DNA from 2 places in the Kitasatospora sp. NPDC034035 genome. Region 2 is predicted to be linked to the other one. Evidence: riboswitches for the same ligand, from Rfam matches in the RefSeq annotation. Region 2 holds a riboswitch; the other holds the start of a gene.
The links. A riboswitch is a leader RNA that binds a small molecule or an ion and turns the genes downstream of it on or off. The one in region 2 is predicted to bind glycine.
Positions count from the first base shown of each region.

Region 1 (10,461 bases), on a different contig from region 2:
CGTGAACGGTGGCATGTAGTGCGAGAGCACGCCGAACACGGTGTCGGCCGCCGACTCCTGGCCGTACGGATCGTCGCCGTAGTACCCGCCGGTCAGTCCTTCCCCGTAGGACTTCCAGTCGGCGGCGGACGGTGGGTGCTGGAGCAGCGGCCAGTACTCGGTGCAGAAGAAGCCCAACCAGACCAAGGCGAGCACCGCGCCCGTGCGAGCCTCCAGTGCCCGGGCCCGGAGGGCGTGCGCCAGCACCGTGACCAGGTCGAAGCCCAGGGACGGCGGGACGGAGCGCTCGTCGTGCTCGACCAGTTCGGTGATGACACGCCGGCGGTAGTCCGGGTCGAGGTAGACCCCGGCGCAGAGCAGCCGGGTGGCCTCGGACCTCGCGTACGGCGATCCCGGCGATCCCGGTGTTCCCGACGATGTCGGCGGTGGCGCCGGCGGTGGCGGTGGAACGGACGGCGGCTCGGCGGGCCGCACCGGCCCGGGCTGGAAGGTCATCCGCCTCCCCCTCTGGCGTGAACCAACTCGCCGAGATTATGGACCTGCTGACGGTCCGTCGGCCAGTAAGAATGCGCAAGGGGAAGTGCGCGGTGAAACGCGCAGCGGGCATGCGAAGGCCCCCGGGTGGAGGGGGCTCCACCCGGGGGCCGGGGCGTCGTGACCGGCGCGCGGTCAGTGCCCGGTCAGCACTCGATGACGTTCACGGCGAGGCCGCCGCGCGAGGTCTCCTTGTACTTGATCTTCATGTCGGCCCCGGTCTCCTTCATCGTCTTGATCGCCTTGTCCAGCGAGACGTGGTGCCGGCCGTCGCCGCGCAGCGCCATCCGGGCCGCGGTGATGGCCTTGACCGACGCCATGCCGTTGCGCTCGATGCAGGGGATCTGGACCAGGCCGCCGACCGGGTCGCAGGTGAGGCCGAGGTTGTGCTCGATGCCGATCTCGGCGGCGTTCTCGACCTGCTCGGGGGTGCCGCCGAGGACCTCGGCGAGGCCGCCCGCGGCCATCGAGCAGGCGGAGCCGACCTCGCCCTGGCAGCCGACCTCGGCGCCGGAGATGGAGGCGTTCTCCTTGAACAGCATGCCGATGGCGCCGGCCGCGAGGAGGAAGCGGACGATGCCGTCGTCGTCGGCGCCCGGGATGAAGTTCAGGAAGTAGTGCAGGACGGCCGGGATGATCCCCGCCGCGCCGTTGGTCGGCGCGGTGACCACCCGGCGGCCGGAGGCGTTCTCCTCGTTGACCGCCATCGCGTAGAGGGTCACCCACTCCATCGCGTTGGCCGGCCCGATGCCCTCGGCGCGGAGCGTGCGCGCGGCAGCGGCGGCCCGGCGGCGGACCTTGAGGCCGCCCGGCAGGATGCCCTCGCGGGTCATGCCGGCCCGCACGCAGTCCTGCATCACGGACCAGATCTCCAGCAGCCCGGTGCGGATCTCCTCCTCGCTGCGCCAGGCCTTCTCGTTCTCCAGCATCAGGCCGGAGATGGAGAGCCCCGTCTCCCGGCTGAGCCGCAGCAGCTCGTCACCGGTGCGGAAGGGGTACTTCAGCACGGTGTCGTCCGGCTTGACCCGGTCGGCGCCGATCGCGTCCTCGTCGACGACGAAGCCGCCGCCGACCGAGTAGTAGGTCTTCTCCAGCAGGGTGGAGCCGTCGGCCGCGTACGCCCAGAGGGTCATGCCGTTGGCGTGGTAGGGCAGCGACCGGCGGCGGTGCAGCACGAGCTGGCTGTCGGGGTCGAAGTCGATGGAGTGCTCGCCGAGCAGGTGGAGCTTCTTCTCGGCGGTGATCCGCTCGACGTCCTTGTCGGCCTGGTCGACGTCGACGGTGCGGGGCGAGTTGTCCTCCAGGCCCAGCAGGACGGCCTTCGGGGTGCCGTGGCCGTGGCCGGTGGCACCCAGCGAGCCGTACAGCTCGGCACGCACGCCCGTCACCTGGGTCAGCAGGTCTTCGGACCGCAGTCGGCGGGCGAACATCCGGGCGGCGCGCATCGGGCCCACGGTGTGGGAGCTCGAGGGGCCGATGCCGATGGAGAAGAGGTCGAAGACGCTGATGGCCACGGGGGACGTCCTTGTCTGGTCTCGTGGAAGTACTTGCGGGCGGGGGCCGACACGGCTCGGGGCACCGCGCGCACTTACCAGTGTGCGCGGTGCCCCGGAGCCCCAGGTGTCGCGGCGGGGTGAGGCCGGTCACCCGGCCCGGACGATCACCGAAGTGATCAGAGGTTCGGGTACAGCGGGTACTTCTCGGCCAGCGCGGTGACGCGGGCCTTCAGGGCGTCGGCGACGGTCTCGTCGAAGGCGGGCTTGAGCGCCTCGGCGATGATGTCGGCGACCTCGCGGAAGTCCTCGGCCTGGAAGCCGCGGGTGGCCAGGGCCGGGGTGCCGATACGCAGGCCCGAGGTGACCATCGGCGGGCGCGGGTCGTTCGGGATGGCGTTGCGGTTGACGGTGATGCCGACCTCGTGCAGGCGGTCCTCGGCCTGCTGGCCGTCGAGCTCGCTGTTGCGCAGGTCGACCAGGACCAGGTGCACGTCGGTGCCGCCGGACAGGACGGACGCGCCGGCCTCGGCGACGTCGGCCTGCAGCAGGCGCTCGGCCAGGATCCGGGCACCGTCCAGGGTGCGCTGCTGGCGCTCCTTGAACTCCTCCGAGGCCGCGACCTTGAAGGCGACCGCCTTGCCGGCGATCACGTGCTCGAGCGGGCCGCCCTGCTGGCCGGGGAAGACCGCGGAGTTGATCTTCTTCGCGTACTCGGCCTTGGACAGGATGACGCCGCCGCGCGGGCCGCCCAGGGTCTTGTGGGTGGTGGTGGTGACCACGTCCGCGTAGGGCACCGGGTTCGGGTGCAGCCCGGCGGCCACCAGGCCGGCGAAGTGCGCCATGTCCACCATGAGCAGCGCGCCGACCTCGTCGGCGACCCGGCGGAACTCGGCGAAGTCCAGCTGGCGCGGGTAGGCGGACCAGCCGGCGATGATCAGCTTCGGCTGGTGCTCCTTGGCGAGGCGCTCGACCTCGGCCATGTCGACCTGGCCGGTCTTCTCGTCGACGTGGTACGCGACCACGTTGTAGAGCTTGCCGGAGAAGTTGATCTTCATGCCGTGGGTCAGGTGACCGCCGTGGGCCAGGTCCAGGCCCAGGATGGTGTCGCCCGGCTGGATCAGCGCGAACATCGCGGCGGCGTTGGCCTGCGCGCCCGAGTGCGGCTGCACGTTGGCGTGCTCGGCGCCGAACAGGGCCTTGATGCGGTCGATCGCGATCTGCTCGACCACGTCGACGTGCTCGCAGCCGCCGTAGTAGCGACGGCCGGGGTAGCCCTCGGCGTACTTGTTGGTGAGCACCGAGCCCTGGGCCTCCATGACCGCCACCGGGGCGAAGTTCTCGGAGGCGATCATCTCCAGGGTGGTCTGCTGGCGGTGCAGCTCGGCGTCGACCGCGGCGGCGATCTCCGGGTCGAGGGCGTGCAGGGACTGGTTGAGAACCGTCATGGTGTGGTCTTCCCGGGGAGGAGAGCGGAGGGACGGCGGGGGAGGGCGGGCCGCTGTGCTGCGGCCCGCCCGATCACGAGCGGGTCAGCTGCTGTGGGTGAGCGCGTCGTACTCGTCCGCGCTGAGCAGCTCGTCGGTGGACTCCACGCGCACCTTGAACAGCCAGCCACCCTCGAAGGGGGCGCTGTTGACCAGGCCGTTGTCGTCCAGGACGTCCTGGTTGACCTCGACGACCTCGCCGGTCACCGGGGAGTACAGGTCGCTGACCGACTTGGTGGACTCCAGCTCGCCACAGGTCTCGCCGGCGGTCACGGCGTCGCCGACGGCCGGCAGCTGCACGTAGACGATGTCACCGAGCGCGTCGGCGGCGTGCTTGGTGATGCCGATGGTGGAGACACCGTCCTCAGCGGCGGTGAGCCACTCGTGCTCCTTGGTGTACTGCAGGTGCTGGGGGTTGCTCATGGCGTCATTCTCCAGGATGGGAAGCGGGTACGGCGAAGCGGGCCGCCGCGTGGACGGCTTCGACGTGCGGGTATGGGGAAAGGCGGGTGTCGGCGGGGCGCTCGGCGGGCGCTCAGCGGGCGCGCTTGTAGAACGGCAGCGCCACGACCCGGACCGGCTCGTGCTTGCCGCGCACGTCCACCGCGACGGTGGTGCCGGGGGCGGCGTGGGCCGCGTCGACGTAGGCCATCGCGATCGGCTGTCCCAGCGTCGGGGACGGCGCGCCGGAGGTGATCCGGCCGATCGGGGCGCCGTCGGCGGAGACCACGGTGTACTCGGCGCGCGGGACGCGCTTGCCCTCGGAGACCAGGCCGACCAGCACCCGCGGCGGGTTGGCCTCGGCCGCGGCGGCGGCCTGCTCCAGCGCCTTGCGGCCGACGAAGGCGCCCTCGTTGGTGGTCTTGTCGAAGCGGACGACGCGGCCCAGGCCGGCGTCGAACGGGGTGAGGTCGGTGGACAGCTCGTGCCCGTACAGCGGCATGCCCGCCTCCAGGCGCAGCGTGTCGCGGCAGGAAAGGCCGCACGCGACCAGGCCGCGGCCCTCGCCGGCGGCGGTCAGCGCCTGCCAGATCTCCTCGGCGTCGACCGGGTGGCAGAAGATCTCGAAGCCGTCCTCGCCGGTGTAGCCGGTGCGGGCCAGCAGCACCTCGCGGCCGGCCACGTGGGCCGGGAGGATCGCGTAGTACTTGAGGCCGGGCAGGTCGGCGTCGGTGGTCTCGGCCAGGATCGCGGTGGACTCCGGGCCCTGGACGGCGATCAGCGCGTAGGTGTCGCGGTCGTCGGTGACGACGGCGTCGAAGCCCTTGGCGCGGGCGATCAGCTCGTCGAGGACCAGCTGGGCGTTCGAGGCGTTGGCGACGACCAGGAAGGCGTCCTCGCGCAGGCGGTAGACGATCAGGTCGTCCAGGATGCCGCCGTCCTCGGCGCAGATCATGGTGTAGCGGGCGCGCAGCTCACCCAGCGCGGAGACGAAGCCGACCAGCGCGTGGTCCAGCATCTCGCCGGCCTGCGGACCGGTGACGGTGATCTCGCCCATGTGGGAGAGGTCGAACAGGCCGGCCTTGGTGCGGACGGCGAGGTGCTCCTCGCGCTCGCTGCCGTAGCGCAGCGGCATGTCCCAGCCGGCGAAGTCGGTCATGGTCGCGCCGAGGGCGCGGTGCAGCGCGTCGAGCGCGGTCAGGCGGAGGGACGACATGGCCAGGAACTCCTCGGTCGGGGCACTCATGGGTGCACGCGCCGGACCGGACCCTCTCGGGGGCCGACCCTGCGCGCGGGCATGCGGCGGCGTGGGTCTCCCCATCTGTCGTCGAACCTGAGAGCTTCACCGCCCGCCGGCCCGCAGCTGTTTCCAGCATCCAGGACAGCATGGCGGCTTGCACCGTGGGTGGGCGCGCGACAGGGCCGCGCGCCGCTTTCCAGATGTGCCTAACCCGTGCGGTAGGGGGGCCTGAGAGATTCCGGGGAGGACTTGCTCCTTCGGCGCCGGCTGTGCCACTCACACACTCACTCACTGGTGCGGCACTCCGGGCTCTCCCGCGCGGGTTCGAGCGGCCGGTATGGAGTTGTGGGGCCCGCGGCGCATGCCGTCGGACGCGCACATCATGGCACGTCCCGGACGAGGAAGGGAGAGGGGACCCGGTCACACGGTGAGAGGGGAGCCGGTCACACGACTAGGGGGGAGCCGGTCACACGACACAGAGGCGAACACGAGCCCTAGACTGCTCCGCGTCGGCGCAGCAGAGGGCGGCCGACCGGCAGAGGGCGGAATCGGCGGCGCATGGGGTACCCGGTGGAGCAGCAGCAGGGGTGGGGCGGCCCGGAGGGGGCGCCGGCGGGCGGCACGTGGCCGGCCAACGAGCTGGAGCAGGTGCTGACCGCGGCCCTGGGCGACCCGGGCGCGACGCCGCGGGTGATCGAGGTGCTGGCCCGCAGCCAGGTGTGGGTGCCGCTGCCCGGCGGGGCCGACCCGCAGGGGCAGTCGCTGGACCTGCCGACCATCGAACTGGGCGGCGACCCGTACGTACCGGTGTTCTCCTCGCAGGAGGTGTTCCTGCAGCAGGCGCCGGGAATGGCCTTCGCGATCGCGCCGGTCTGGGAGTTCGCCCGCGGGCTGCCGCTGGGCGTGGGCATCGCGGTGAACCCGGACGCGGCGGTGGGCATCCCGGTGCCGCCGCAGGGCGTGGCCGAGCTGCGCCGCGGTCCGCGCCAGGACCGGTGGGAGGCCGCCGAGGACCCGGCGGCGCCTACCGGCGGCCGGGTGGCGCTGCGCGAGCCGGTGCCGGGCGAGGACCCGGAGCACTTCCTGGCCGCCTGCCGGGCCGAACTGTCGGCCCTTCCCGGGGTGTTGACCGCCCGCCGGGCGCTGGCCAGCATCGAGGGCGAGCCGACCGTGATGTTCGTGGGCGTCCAGTTGGATCCGGCGGCCCCGGCCGACCCGGCCGCGGTGAACGACGCGCTCGGCCGAGCGCTGGGAACCGCGCCGCTGCCGGGCGGCGTCCACCTCGTACTGCTCGACCTCGCCGACGACCCGGTGGTCGAGTGGCTGCTCACCCGGGTCATGCCTTTCTACACGCGGGTGTGAGCGGGGTTCGTATCCAAGGCACGTCGCCGTGGCGGTGGCCGGTGCCGCGCCATAGGGTGCGTGCAGACGGCCGACGGCCGGTGGTTCGAGGAAAGAGGCGCGGCGAGGTGGGCGCATGAGTGCGGGAACGGGAGCGGGCGGGGTGCCGGGGCCCTGGGGCCAGGCACCGGCCGGGCGCCCGGGAGCGGATCCCGGCGTGTTGGAGCACGCCCTGCGCGAGGTCGCGCCGGAGCGCTACGACGCGTACGAGCGCCTGCTGCACGCGCTGGCGGACGGCCGGGTCTGGATGCTGCTCTGGCACGGCACGCCGGGCAGTCCTGACGCGCAGTACGGGAACATGGAGATCAGCGGCCACGGCTACGCGCCGGCCGTCACCTCGCCCGAGCAGCTGGCCGCCTCCGGCTGGGGGCGGGCCCACGAGGTCGTCTCCGGCCGGGAGATCGCCGGCTCGCTGTACCGCACCCGCTGGGGCCTGTGGCTGAACCCGCACGCGCCCGGCGGCGGCGTCGGCGTGCCCTGGGCCGACCTGCGGCGGGTCGCCGCGGGCCTGGACCGGCTGCCGGCCGGTCCGCTGAAGCTGAGCGAGCCGCAGGTCAACGCCCAGCCGTTCTTCGCGCTGCTGGAGCGGCAGGCCGGCGAGGTGCGCGCGGTCCGGGCGCTGCGCCGGGCGTGGGTGCAGCCGGCGGTGGGGGAGCCGTACCTGGCGATCGGCCTGGACCTGTACGAGAGTTCGCCGCCCGCGGTGGAGGCGGTGCGCGCGCTGATGCAGCGGGCGATCGCGGTGGCCCCGGAGGGGCTCGCGGTGTCCACGGTGGCGATGTCGGACGAGTACGACCCGGTGGCGCTGTGGATGCGCGCCAACGCGCGGCCGTTCTTCGACCGGGAGGCCGGCCGCCCGGCGACCGGTCCGTACCCGCCGGTGCCGCCGCCCGCGTACCCGGGGCAGTCGATGTCGGGGCAGCCGACGCCGGGATGGGCCTACGGCACGCAGCCGCCCGCGCAGGGCTGGCAGCAGCAGCCCCAGCCCCAACAGCCGCAGCGGCCGTGGCCCGGCTACCCCGGGCGCTGATTGCCGAACCCGGTCCTGCCGAACCCGGTCCTTCAGGGCCCGTTCCCGCCGTAAATCCCGGGCCTTGAGGCCGAAGCCGAAGCCGACTTGATTGTCCGTCAAGTCGGCTTCGATGCTTTCCGGACGAATTTCCGAATTGCGCCGTCCGGCCATCTTGACATGCATGTTACAGACGTGTGAAGAGGGATATGCCGAAGGCCCGGGAGGTGCATGCCTGCAGATCACAGTTGGGCATCTGTCGGTTGTCAGGTCTGGCGTAAGCCAGTTCGGATGGCAGAGAGTTCTGCGCAACGCACCGCGCGTACTGGAACCCCACAAAGGTGAGCGCGCACGCCGACCCGTTCGACCACGCGACGCCCATCCCGCGTGGTGGCAGTGCCTGTGCACGACGCACTGCCGCGCCCACCCGCTTCTACGCACCTCCGCACGTCCGCAGCCGCACCGCCGAAGCCGGCGCCCGGCACCCGTGGGCCGGCCACCGTCGGCGAGGGGACCAACTGACCATGACCGCATCCGTCACAACCGCCGGGAACGAGCCGGAGGCACCCGCCGCCGCGAGCCCGGCCAAGAAGATCGAGGGCCGCTCCCTCGGCCAGATCGCCTGGACCCGCTTCAAGCGGGACAAGGCCGCCGTCGCCGGCGGCGTCGTGGTGATCCTGCTGATCCTGCTCGCCGTGCTGGCCAAGCCGATCGAGTCGATGTTCGGGCTCGACCCGGACGCCCTCCACCAGGACCTGCTGGACGCCGACCTCGGCGGCCTGCCGCTCGGCGACTGGGGCGGCATGAGCGGGTCCCACCCGCTCGGCGTCGACCCGCTGCAGGGCCGCGACCTGCTGACCCGCGTGATCGAGGGCTCCTGGGTCTCCCTGCTGGTCGCCTTCGGCGCGACCGTGCTGTCCAACACCATCGGCACCGTGCTCGGCATCATGGCCGGCTACTACGGCGGCTGGGTGGACACCCTGATCAGCCGTGTGATGGACGTTTTCCTGGCGTTCCCGCTGCTGCTCTTCGCGATCGCGATCTCGACCTCGCTGCAGGGCGGTGCGTTCGGCCTGCACGGCCTGCCGCTGCACATCCTGGTGCTGATCTTCGTGATCGGCTTCTTCAACTGGCCCTACATGGGCCGGATCGTGCGCGGCCAGACCCTCTCGCTGCGCGAGCGGGAGTTCGTCCACGCGGCCCGCAGCCTGGGCGCCCGGGGCCCGTTCATCCTGTTCAAGGAGCTGCTGCCCAACCTGGTCGGTCCGATCCTGGTCTACTCGACCCTGCTGATCCCGACCAACATCCTCTTCGAGGCCGGGCTGAGCTTCCTCGGTGTCGGCATCCAGCCTCCGCAGGCCTCCTGGGGCGGGATGCTCCAGGACGCGATCCGGTACTACCAGGTGGACCCCCAGTACATGGTGGTCCCCGGCGTGGCGATCTTCCTTACCGTGCTCGCCTTCAACCTGCTCGGCGACGGGCTGCGCGACGCCCTCGATCCCAAGAGCAACTGACCCTGCGTCAGGACCCTCCACCTTTTCCACATCCTCAAGGGGTTGATCTCACCCATGCGTAGGTCCCGTACCGTCGCCCTGACCGCGGCGGCTGCCGCCGCGGTCCTGGTTGTCACCGGCTGTTCCAGCTCGTCGAAGAGCGGCGACTCGTCCTCCTCGTCCTCCGCCTCGGGCGGCGGCGGAGCCAACGCGGCCACCAAGAACATCGTCAACGCCTCGGACAAGAAGGGCGGGACGGTCACCTTCGAGATGAAGGGCACCCCGGACTCGCTCGACCCGGGCAACACGTACTACGCGTACATCTACAACTTCTCGCGCCTGTACGCCCGTCCGCTGACCACGTTCAACCCGGCCGCCGGCGAGGAGGGCAACAAGCTCGTCCCGGACCTCGCCGAGTCGATGGGCCAGCCCAGCGCGGACGGCCTGACCTGGACGTACAAGCTGCGTGCGGGCCTGAAGTACGACGACGGCACCGCGATCAGCTCGAAGGACGTCAAGTACGCCGTCGAGCGCTCCAACTTCGCGCCGGACGTGAACTCCAACGGCCCGACCTACTTCCACGACCTGCTGGTCGACAACGACACGCCGTACGCGGGTCCGTACAAGGACAAGACCGGCGACCTGAAGTCGATCGAGACGCCGGACGACAGCACGATCGTCTTCCACCTGAAGCACCCGTTCGCGGACTTCGACTACCTGGTGAGCGCCCCGCAGACCGCGCCGGTCCCGCAGGCCAAGGACACCGGTGCCGACTACGTCAAGCACATCGTGTCCTCGGGCTCCTTCAAGTTCGAGTCCTACGAGGACGGCAAGCAGGCCACCCTGGTGCCGAACACCAACTGGGACAAGAGCACGGACCCGATCCGGAAGCAGCTGCCGGACAAGATCCAGCTCAAGATGAACATCGACCAGGCCACCATCGACAAGGACCTGCTGGCCGGCAACGCCCAGGTCGACCTGGTGGGTGGCGGCGTCGACCCGCAGACCCAGGCGCAGATCCTGCAGAACCCGAAGCTCAAGGCCAGCACCGACAACGCCTACGGCGGCCGCCTGGTCTACCTGGCGATCAACTCCAAGGTCGCGCCGTTCGACAACGTCGACTGCCGCAAGGCCGTCCAGTTCGCGATCGACAAGGTCTCGGTGCAGACCGCCGAGGGCGGCCCGATCCGCGGCCAGATCGCCAACACGGTGCTCCCGCCGGACATCCCGGGCCACCAGGACTTCAACCAGTTCGAGACCAAGGACAACAAGGGTGACGAGGCCAAGGCCAAGGACGCCCTGAAGGCCTGCGGCAAGGACAGCATCAACACCGTCATCTCCGCCCGCACCGAGCGCGCCACCG
Region 1 is NZ_JBVISA010000006.1:289,740-300,200, forward strand. Features, by position in the region: gene ACZ52J_RS11535 (hypothetical protein) at 1-495, opposite strand, end outside; gene ACZ52J_RS11540 (L-serine ammonia-lyase) at 681-2,048, opposite strand; gene glyA (serine hydroxymethyltransferase) at 2,207-3,475, opposite strand; gene gcvH (glycine cleavage system protein GcvH) at 3,560-3,937, opposite strand; gene gcvT (glycine cleavage system aminomethyltransferase GcvT) at 4,050-5,171, opposite strand; glycine riboswitch at 5,402-5,522, opposite strand; gene ACZ52J_RS11560 (enhanced serine sensitivity protein SseB C-terminal domain-containing protein) at 5,754-6,557, shown strand; gene ACZ52J_RS11565 (enhanced serine sensitivity protein SseB C-terminal domain-containing protein) at 6,673-7,626, shown strand; gene ACZ52J_RS11570 (ABC transporter permease) at 8,130-9,119, shown strand; gene ACZ52J_RS11575 (ABC transporter substrate-binding protein) at 9,174-10,461, shown strand, end outside.
Region 1: another riboswitch for glycine. It lies ahead of gcvT (glycine cleavage system aminomethyltransferase GcvT); the one in region 2 lies ahead of gcvP (aminomethyl-transferring glycine dehydrogenase).

Region 2 (10,461 bases):
CCCAGGCAACCGGTCCGTGCGGAGCGGCCCGCCGGGCGGCGGCGCGGCGGTGACGAACTGCTGAGCATCGGCGCGGTGCTGACCTTCCTGCGCGACGACTTCCCCGAGGTCACCATCTCCAAGATCCGCTTCCTGGAGGCGGAGGGACTGGTCGAGCCGCAGCGCACGCCCTCGGGGTACCGCAAGTTCAGCCCGGCCGACGTCGAGCGGCTGGCCTACGTCCTGCGGATGCAGCGGGACCACTACCTGCCGCTGCGGGTGATCCGCGAACACCTGGACGCCATCGAGCGCGGCGAGAGCCCGCCGGCGCTGCCCTCCTCGGCCGACACCCGGCCCGGGCCGATGGAGGAGGCGGACCGCGAGCTGGTGGCCTCCGCCGACGTCCCGTCCGGGGTCCGGCTGGGGCGTGCCGAACTGCTCGCCGCGGCCGAGGCCGGGGAGCGGGAGCTGGCCGAGTGGGAGTCGTACGGGCTGGTCGCGCCCGGCCCGGACGGCGGGTACGACGGCGAGGCCCTGCAGGTGGCCCGGCTGGTCGCGGAGCTCGGCCGGTACGGCCTCGAGCCGCGGCACCTGAGAGCCATGAAGGCGGCGGCCGACCGCGAGATCACACTGGTGGAGCAGGTGGTGGCGCCGCTGCGCCGGCACCGGAACCCGCAGACCAGGGCCCATGCCGAGGCCACCGCGCGGGAGCTCGCGACGCTGTCCGTACGACTGCACGCGGCAATGGTCCAGGCCGGTCTACGGACCCGCGGGTAGCCTCCCGGGCGGCCTCCGCATGCCGGGGGCACCGCGCTGACCAGCGGCGTCGGCTCTGCGCTTTCATATCCGGGACCGGAGCCATAGGGTTGCCTGTGTGAATGAGCTCGACGTCGTGGGTGTCCGAGTGGAGATGCCTTCCAACCAGCCGATCGTGCTGCTGCGGGAGGTCGGGGGAGATCGCTACCTGCCGATCTGGATCGGCCCCGGCGAGGCGACTGCGATCGCCTTCGCCCAGCAGGGCATGACGCCGGTGCGCCCGCTGACGCACGACCTCTTCAAGGACGTCCTGGAGGCGCTCGGCCAGCAGCTCACCGAGGTGCGGATCACCGATCTGCGGGAGGGCGTGTTCTACGCCGAGCTGGTGTTCGCCGGTGGGGTCGAGGTGAGCGCCCGGCCGTCCGACGCGATAGCGCTGGCGCTGCGGACCGGTACGCCGATCTACGGGAGCGAGGAGGTGCTCGCCGAGGCGGGCATCGCGATCCCGGACGAGCAGGAGGACGAGGTCGAGAAGTTCCGGGAGTTCCTCGACCAGGTGTCGCCCGAGGACTTCGGCGGCGGCGGCCCGCAGTAGCGGTTCTGCGAGCATTCGGCTCAGCGTTTTGCCAAAATTCGTCGACCTACCCACACTAGGGGCACGAAAAACCACTCTCCTGAGTGACGTGGATTGTCTGACCCGGCGTGGCGATCGTTGACGGGTCATAGGGGACTGCCTACCGTCAGGAGTGGCTGTCCGGGTGCCCGATGCCCGCAGTCGGGTTGCCCGCAGCACAAGTGGACGGAGGCAGGCATGAGCAGCACCGGCGATGACGCGGCCCTGGGAGGCCTGTGCGCCGTGCACGTGCCGCGCACCGCTCGTACCGTCACGGACATGGCCCGGGTGGGCAGGTTCCCGGCCGTGCAGCCGGGGCAGCCGGCCATCGAGCGGCTGGCCCCGACGTCCGAACTGATCGGCTTCCGCGGCCCGACGGCCTGTGCGGCGGCCGGCATCACCTACCGTCAGCTGGACTACTGGGCCCGCACCGGGTTGCTGGAGCCCAGCGTCCGGACGGTGTACCCGGCGGCCAGTCAGCGGCTCTACAGCTTCCGCGACGTCCTGCTGCTCAAGATCGTGAAGCGGCTGCTCGACGCGGGGGTCTCGCTGCAGAACATCCGGGTGGCCGTCGCCCATCTGCAGGCCGCCGAGCAGGCCGACCTCGCCGGGATGACGCTGATGTGCGACGGCGCGACGGTGTACGAGTGCACCACGCCGCAGCAGGTGGTGGATCTGCTGAAGGGCGGTCAGGGGGTCTTCGGCATCGCGGTGGGAGCGGTCTGGCAGGAGCTGGAGCGCACCCTCGGGCGGCTGCACGCGGAGCGTACGGACACCGGCGAGACCCTGGTCGGGCAGGACCCGGCCGACGAGCTGGCCCAGCGGCGCAACCGGGCGGTCTGAGCAACGAGTCGACGAGGCCGCGGGCCCGGACGGGGAACCGTTCGGACCCGCGGCCTCGTCGTGTTGCCTGGCGAAACGATCGAGGGAGGGCCTGTGGGAGTCGGCACCGGTATAGCGGGACTGCTGCGGCGCAGGGCCGGACTGCTGCGGACACGGCTGGGGCAGCGGAAGACCCAGCGCAGGGTGTTCCAGGTCGGGACGGTGCTCTGCTCGCTGGCGCTGGCACCGAGCGCCTGGGTGTGGCTCTCGGCGGGTGACCGGGTGGGAACGGTGGAGAGCGCTCCCTCGGCGCCGGTCGCGGTGGTCTTCGGCGCCGGACTCGACCAGGGCAAGCCCTCGCCGTACCTGGAGCACCGGCTGGTCGCGGCGGTGGACCTGTACCGGGAGGGCAAGGTGCAGGCGATCCTGGTGACCGGGGACAACGGGCGGATCGAGTACGACGAGCCCGACGCGATGTTCACGTACCTGACCGAGCACGGCGTGCCGGCCGAGCGGGTGGTCCGGGACTACGCGGGCTTCGACACCTGGGACTCCTGCACCCGGGCGCACCGGATCTTCGGCGTGGACCGGGCCGTGCTGGTCAGCCAGGACTTCCACGTCCGGCGGGCGCTGGCGCTGTGTGAGGCGGCGGGCATCCGCTCGTACGCCGTCGGGGTGCCGGAGCTGCATGACGAGACCTGGCTGTACGGCGGGGTGCGGGAGGTGGCCGGGGCGGGCAAGGCGGCGGTCAACGCCTGGCTGCGGCCGGACCCGGTGTTCCTCGGGCCCCAGGAGGACGGCATTCCGAAGGCGCTCGCGGACGCGGCGAAGAAGCAGCCGTAGGCGTCCGACCGCGCCGGGCGTCCGGCCGGGTTCGTACGCACTGTCGGACCCGTACGCGATGATCTGCGGGTGCGATCACTGCCGAGCATCATCCACCTCGACATGGACGCCTTCTTCGCGGCGGTGGAGCAGGCGGCCAAGCCGAGCCTGCGCGGCAAGCCGGTGGTCGTCGGCGGGCTGGGCGGTCGCGGGGTGGTGTCCACGGCCTCGTACGAGGCGCGGAAGTTCGGGGTGCACTCGGCGATGCCGATGGCGCAGGCGCGTCGTCTCTGCCCCAACGCGGCGTTCCTGTCGGGTCGTTTCGAGGCCTACCGGCAGGTCAGCGAGATCGTGATGGGCCTGCTGCGGGAACTGTCGCCGCTGGTACAGCCGCTCAGCCTGGACGAGGCCTTCGTGGACCTGGAGGCCGGTCCGTACGGCCCGGTGCTGGCCGAGGCGGACCACGACACCGGCGAGCGGCTGGTGCTCGCGCTGGCGGAGGACCTGCGGTCGGACATCCAGCGGCTCACCGGGCTGACCGGCTCGGTGGGGGCGGCCGGGTCCAAACTGATGGCCAAGATCGCCTCCGAGCAGGCCAAGCCGGACGGCCTGGTGCTGATCGAACCCGGGCAGGAACGGGCGGTGCTCGGGCCGATGCCCGTACGGGCGCTGCCCGGGATCGGGCCGGCCACCGAGCAGGTGCTGCGGCGGGCCGGGCTGAGCACGGTGGCCGACCTCGCGGAGGCGGGCGAGGCGGAGCTGGTCCAGCTGCTCGGGCGGGCGCACGGGGCCGGGATCCACCACATGTCGATAGGGCTGGACGAGCGGCCGGTGGTGGCCGACCAGGACGCCAAGTCCGTCTCGGTGGAGGACACCTACGAGGTGGACCTGGCCGACCGGGACCGGGTGCTGCGCGAGGTGGAGGCGCTGGCCGCCCGGTGCGTGCGGCGGCTGCGGGCGGCCGGGCGCTCGGGGCGGACGGTGGTGCTCAAGGTCCGGCGGTTCGACTTCTCGACGCTGACCCGCTCGGAAACGCTCGGCGGGCCCACGGACGACGAGGCGGTGATCACCGCGACCGCGCGCCGGCTGGCCGAGCAGGTGGACATCACGGGCGGGGTCAGGCTGCTCGGCGTGGGCGTCGCCCAACTCGCCGACTACACCCAGGAGGACCTGTTCGCGCAGGCCCTGCGCGAGGAGGCGGCGGAACACGCGGAGGCGGCGGCCGAGACCGAGGAGGCCGAGGAGGAGCCGGAGGTCGTCGTGATGCGGCGGTGGATGCCCGGACAGGACGTCCGGCACGCGGAGTTCGGGCCGGGCTGGGTGCAGGGCAGCGGCGTCGGGAGGGTCACCGTGCGGTTCGAGACGCCGTGGAGCGAGCCGGGGCGGGTGCGGACCTTCGCGGTGGACGACCCGGCGCTCGAGCCGACCCGGCCGCTGCCGCTGCGCCGGGGCGAGGACACCGAACCGGACCGGGACGGCGGTGCAGCCGAGCGGGACTGAGACACGAAAACGGCCCCACCCGGTGGGGGATTACCGGGTGGGGCCGCATCACCGTGCCGGACCCCGTGCGTTCGTGATGCCCTCGCGACGTACGGAGACCGGGGCCCCGCGCCCTGTCCCTGAGCGCGGGGGCCGGACGCCTCGTCAGGCGTCGGTCTTCACCAGCTTGTCGCTGGAGTCCTGCTGGGCCGAGTCGCCGACGACGGTCAGCGGAGCGGCCGGCTTGACGGTGCGGATCAGGAACGGGACGACACCGGCGATGATGCAGACCACGGCCGCGGTCCAGAACGCGTGCTTGTACGCGTCCAGGGTGGGCAGCAGCAGCGGGATCTGCGGCGGCAGCTTCATGACGTCGCCGGTCAGGATGGCGGCCATGACGGCGGTGCCGATCGCGCCACCGACGGTGCGCAGCACCGAGTTCATGCCGTTGGCGATGCCGCTCTGCTCGGCCGGGACGGCGCCGTTGATGTAGGCCGGCATCGCGGCGAACGCGAGGCCGACGCCGAGGCCGAAGATCGCCGAGGCGGTGTAGATGTCGCCCTCGTGGCTGTGCCGCAGGGCCAGGTAGGCCATCGCGATGGCGCCGAGGACGCCACCGAGGACCAGCGGCATGCGCGGGCCGCGGCGGGCGATCAGCAGCGCGCCGAGCGGGGCGGCCACCATGGAGCCGATCGCGGACGGCAGCAGCATGACACCGGCGTGCAGGACGGTGGCGGTGAAGCCGTAGTGGGTCAGCTTCTCCGGGGTCTGGGCGAAGTTGCTGATGACCATGAAGGAGCCGTACATGCCGAAGCCGATGAGCAGGCCCGCCAGGTTGGTGAAGGCCACGGCCGGACGGGACATCATCTTCATGTCGACCAGCGGGTGCGCGACCTTGGTCTCGATGATGCCCCAGACCAGGGCGACGACGGCGGCGACGGCGAACAGGCCGAGGGTCTTGGTGGAGGTCCAACCCCAGTGGTTGCCCTGGCTGACCGCGACCAGCAGCGCGGAGAGCCAGCCCGCCAGGGTGATCGCGCCGAGCGGGTCGGCGCCGCCCTCCTTGTCGGTGACCGGGTCGGACGGGACCCGGAAGGCGACCAGGGCGACCGCGATCAGGCCGAAGACCAGGCCCATCCAGAAGATCGACTTGTAGCTCCAGTGCTCCAGCAGGAGACCGGTGGCGACCAGGCCGAGGCCGGAGCCGACGCCCATCGAGGCGCTGATGGCGGCGACGCCGCCGGTCACCTTCTGCTTGGGCAGCTCGTCGCGGACGATGCTGATCGCCAGCGGCATGACGCCACCGCCGGCGCCCTGCAGGACGCGGGCGACGACCAGCCAGGTGAAGGAGTGGGTGCTGACCGCCAGTGCCGAACCGGCGACCAGGCCCGCCAGCGAGATCAGCAGCATCGGCTTACGGCCCCGGAGGTCGCCGAAGCGGCCCAGGAGGGGAGTCAGCACGGCGGCGGAGAGCAGGTTGGCGGTCATCAGCCAGGTGACGCTGGAGGCCGAGACGCTCAGTTCCTTGGCCAGCGAGGGCAGGATCGGGACGACCGCGGTCTGCACCACACTGAACGACAGCATCGCCAGGATGAGGGCCGGCAGGACCCGGGCGCTGCTCTGCTTCTCGGCCGCGATGGTGGGCTGGGGTGCCTCACTCACGGTTGCTTCCTCCCGTACATAGTGAATGAACTGAAGTAACCATGCAGGGAGATACTTCAGAGTGTCAAATATCGAGCGGTTAAGCTTTGGCAAAGGGGAAGGCCCCGACCTCGGATGGTCGGGGCCCTGCTGGGGATCGCGGGTCAGACGAGCGGGCGCATCCCGGTGGCGCGGGAGGCGTCGGGGGTCGGGGTGACGGCGTCCTGGGGCGTGGTGGGGTCGTGGACCTCGACGTGTTCGCGGCGGAGTTCTTCCCGGATCACTTCCTCGTCGGTGTAGCGCTCGACGACCAGGCGGACGCGCTCGATGGGGGCGAGGTACTTGCGGACCGCCGGGCGCTCCTCACGGAGAGTGACTTCCTCGACGGCTTCGGCGATCTCCTTCTCGGTGAGGACGGCGCGCTCGGCCTCACCGACCGGGATCCGCTCGACCCGGATGCGCTCGCGGACCACCGGGACGCGGCGCTCGACCTGCTCGGTCGTCACGTACTTGCGCAGCTTCGCGGTGCCCACGTTGTGCCACTCGGTGGTGACCTCCAGACGCTCCTCGCGGCAGGTGATCTCGATCGGGTTGCCGGGAGCGGAGGAGTCGGCCCCCGAGCCGCGTGCGTGGGTGGTCGCCGCCGGCATCGGGTGCAGCTTGGGTTCCGTGATGGGCGCCGGGGAAGCCGTGGCGGGAGCAGGGGTGCTGAGGGTCCGCATGTTGCTCTCCATGGCGGTTACGGCGGTGGTCGCGCTGGTGCTCTCGGGCTCGGGGGAGTGGAAGGCGTGCGGCTTGGCGGCGACCGCGGCGGCGGCGGGGGTGACGCCGAAGTCGAGGTCGGACTGCGCGGCGTGGCCGCCGTCCTCGCCGCCCGGGTGGTCCTCCGCTCGGGTGTCGAGGCCGTAGTAGCGGTAGAGCTGGAGCTCCTGGGAGGGGGACAGGTGCTGGCCCACGCCGAAGTCGGGGGACTCCTTGACCAGCGACTTGTCGTACGGCACCCGGAGCTCGTCGCCGGAGAACTCGCTCGTGGTGAGCGGGACGAAGGCGTCCCGGCCGAAGATGCCGGTCCGGACGGCGGCCCACTCGGGCTGGCCGGTGGCGTCGTCCAGGTACACCTCGTCGACCGTGCCGATCTTGTCTCCGTTGCGGTCGACCGCCTTGTGGCCGATGAGGTCCCGGGGGTCGATGTCGGTCTGCACTCTTTCCTCCAGTGCGCTGAGCCTGCGGAACTCCCACAGGAAGTCGGCCGGAGTACCCGTGCCGTCCGCCACTTCACACCAAATGCCATGAATCGGACGGGCGCGACCGGGGTGCGCCGGACGGGCTGCGGGCTGAGCCGTCCGGGGGACGCGCGTAGACCCGGGGTGACCCGAAGCACCCGTGATCCGACGGCCTCCCGCTGGTACCCTGGGCGGCGACCGCAGAGCCCGCTCGGGAGAGTCTCCGACCGCGAAAAGCGCTGGTCGGGGCGCCGAAGGAGCAACTCCTCCCCGGAATCTCTCAGGCATCCGTACCGTGTGGGGTAGGTCACTCTGGAAAGCAGGGCAGGAGTCTCGGCACAGAAGCCGGCGACCACCACCCTCACCGACGGTGCAAGCCGACGGAGCGCCCACAGCGCACCGTGCGGGCGAAGCTCTCAGGTCCCGATGACAGAGGGGGAGGCCTGTCGGGTCCGCCCGCCATGGCTCATTCGCTGTCCGCAGCGGGGAAGGCCGGTCGGCGCGCGTACCCCCGCCGGTCCGTGACCAGGAGGCCTCGACCACCATGAACGCCCAGCCGAACGCGGGACGCCCCACCAGCGCCTCGACCCTCACCGAGCTTGAGCTGGCCAGCCCCTTCGAGAACCGCCACATCGGCCCCGACGCCGCCGCGCAGGAGAAGATGCTGGCGTCCGTCGGCTACGGCTCGCTGGACGAGCTCGCCGCCACCGCCGTGCCCGAGGCGATCCGCTCCATCACCGCCCTGGACCTGCCCGCCGGCCGGACCGAGGCCCAGGTCCTCGCCGAGCTGCGCGAGCTGGCCGGCCACAACCGGGTGCTCCAGCCGATGATCGGCCTGGGCTACTACGGCACCTTCACCCCGCCGGTGATCCTGCGCAACGTCATGGAGAACCCGGCCTGGTACACCGCCTACACCCCGTATCAGCCGGAGATCTCGCAGGGCCGCCTGGAGGCGCTGCTCAACTTCCAGACCGTGGTCTCCGACCTGACCGGCCTGCCGACCTCCGGCTCCTCGCTGCTGGACGAGGGCACCGCGGCCGCCGAGGCGATGGCACTGGCCCGCCGCGTCACCAAGGTCAAGGGCGGCGTGTTCCTGGTCGACGCCGAGACCCTGCCGCAGACCATCGCGGTGATCGAGACCCGCGCGGTGCCGACCGGTGTCGAGGTCGTCGTCGCCGACCTGTCCGAGGGCATCCCGGCCGAGATCGCCGAGCGCGGTGTCTTCGGCGTGCTGCTGCAGTACCCGGGCGCCACCGGTGTGGTCCGCGACCTCGCCCCGGTGATCGAGCAGGCGCACGGCCTGGGCGCGATCGTCGCCGTCGCCGCCGACCTGCTGGCGCTGACCCTGCTCAAGTCCCCCGGCTCGCTGGGCGCCGACATCGCCTGCGGCACCTCGCAGCGCTTCGGCGTGCCGATGGGCTTCGGCGGCCCGCACGCCGGCTACCTCTCGGTGCGCGCCGAGTACGCCCGCTCGCTGCCCGGCCGCCTGGTCGGCGTGTCCGTCGACTCCGACGGCAACCGCGCCTACCGCCTCGCGCTGCAGACCCGCGAGCAGCACATCCGCCGCGAGAAGGCCACCAGCAACATCTGCACCGCCCAGGTGCTGCTCGCCGTGATGGCCTCCATGTACGCCGTCTACCACGGCCCGGACGGCCTGGCCGACATCGCCCGCCGCACCCACCGCTACGCCGCCGCCCTCGCCGAGGGCCTGCGGGCCGGCGGCGTCGAGCTGCTGCACGGCGAGTTCTTCGACACCGTCACCGCCGTCGTCCCGGGCCGCGCCGCCGAGATCGCCGCCGCCGCCCGCGCCAACGGCATCAACGTCCACCAGGACGGCGCGGACCGGATCTCCGTCTCCGCCGACGAGACCACCACCCGCGAGCACCTGGCCGGCGTCTGGGCCGCGTTCGGCGTCGAGGCGGTCGAGGTGGCCGAGGGCGCCGAGGCGCTGCCGGCCGCGCTCCTGCGCGACGACGAGTACCTGACCCACCCGGTCTTCCACAGCCACCGCTCGGAGACCGCCATGCTGCGCTACCTGCGCCGCCTGTCGGACCGGGACTACGCGCTGGACCGGGGCATGATCCCGCTGGGCTCCTGCACCATGAAGCTCAACGCGACCACCGAGATGGAGGCCGTGACCTGGCCGGAGTTCGGCCAGCTCCACCCCTTCGCGCCGATCGACCAGGCCCAGGGCTACCTGACCCTGATCCGCCAGCTGGAGCAGCAACTGGTCGAGGTGACCGGCTACGACGCCGTGTCGATCCAGCCGAACGCGGGCTCGCAGGGCGAGCTGGCCGGCCTGCTGGCCGTCCGCGCCTACCACCACGGCAACGGCGACACCCAGCGCGACGTCTGCCTGATCCCGTCCTCCGCGCACGGCACCAACGCGGCCTCCGCGGTGATGGCCGGCATGCGCGTGGTCGTGGTGAAGACCCTGGTCGACGGCGACGTGGACGTCGAGGACCTGAAGGCCAAGATCGAGCAGCACCGCGACAACCTGTCGGTGCTGATGGTCACCTACCCGTCGACCCACGGCGTGTACGAGACCCAGATCACCGAGATCTGCGCGATGGTGCACGAGGCCGGCGGCCAGGTGTACGTGGACGGCGCCAACCTGAACGCCCTGGTCGGCCTCGCCAAGCCGGGCAAGTTCGGCGCGGACGTCTCGCACCTGAACCTGCACAAGACCTTCTGCATCCCGCACGGCGGTGGCGGCCCGGGCGTCGGCCCGGTCGCGGTGCGCGCCCACCTGGCGCCGTACCTGCCGAACCACCCGCTGCAGTCGGAGGCCGGCCCGGCCACCGGTGTCGGCCCGATCTCGGCCGCGCCGTGGGGCTCGGCGGCGATCCTGCCGATCTCCTGGGCGTACGTCCGGCTGATGGGCGGCGAGGGCCTCAAGCGCGCGACGCAGGTCGCGGTGCTGAACGCCAACTACATCGCCAAGCGCCTCGCGCCGCACTTCCCGGTGCTCTACACCGGCCCGGGCGGGCTGGTCGCGCACGAGTGCATCATCGACCTGCGCCCGCTGACCAAGGAGACGGGCGTGACGGTGGACGACATCGCCAAGCGCCTGATCGACTACGGCTTCCACGCGCCGACGATGTCCTTCCCGGTGGCCGGCACGCT
Region 2 is NZ_JBVISA010000026.1:7,444-17,904, forward strand. Features, by position in the region: gene ftsR (transcriptional regulator FtsR) at 61-756, shown strand; gene ACZ52J_RS30240 (bifunctional nuclease family protein) at 854-1,330, shown strand; gene ACZ52J_RS30245 (MerR family transcriptional regulator) at 1,547-2,191, shown strand; gene ACZ52J_RS30250 (SanA/YdcF family protein) at 2,285-3,013, shown strand; gene ACZ52J_RS30255 (DNA polymerase IV) at 3,083-4,492, shown strand; gene ACZ52J_RS30260 (MFS transporter) at 4,637-6,133, opposite strand; gene ACZ52J_RS30265 (PRC and DUF2382 domain-containing protein) at 6,277-7,386, opposite strand; glycine riboswitch at 7,538-7,641, shown strand; glycine riboswitch at 7,643-7,775, shown strand; gene gcvP (aminomethyl-transferring glycine dehydrogenase) at 7,880-10,461, shown strand, end outside.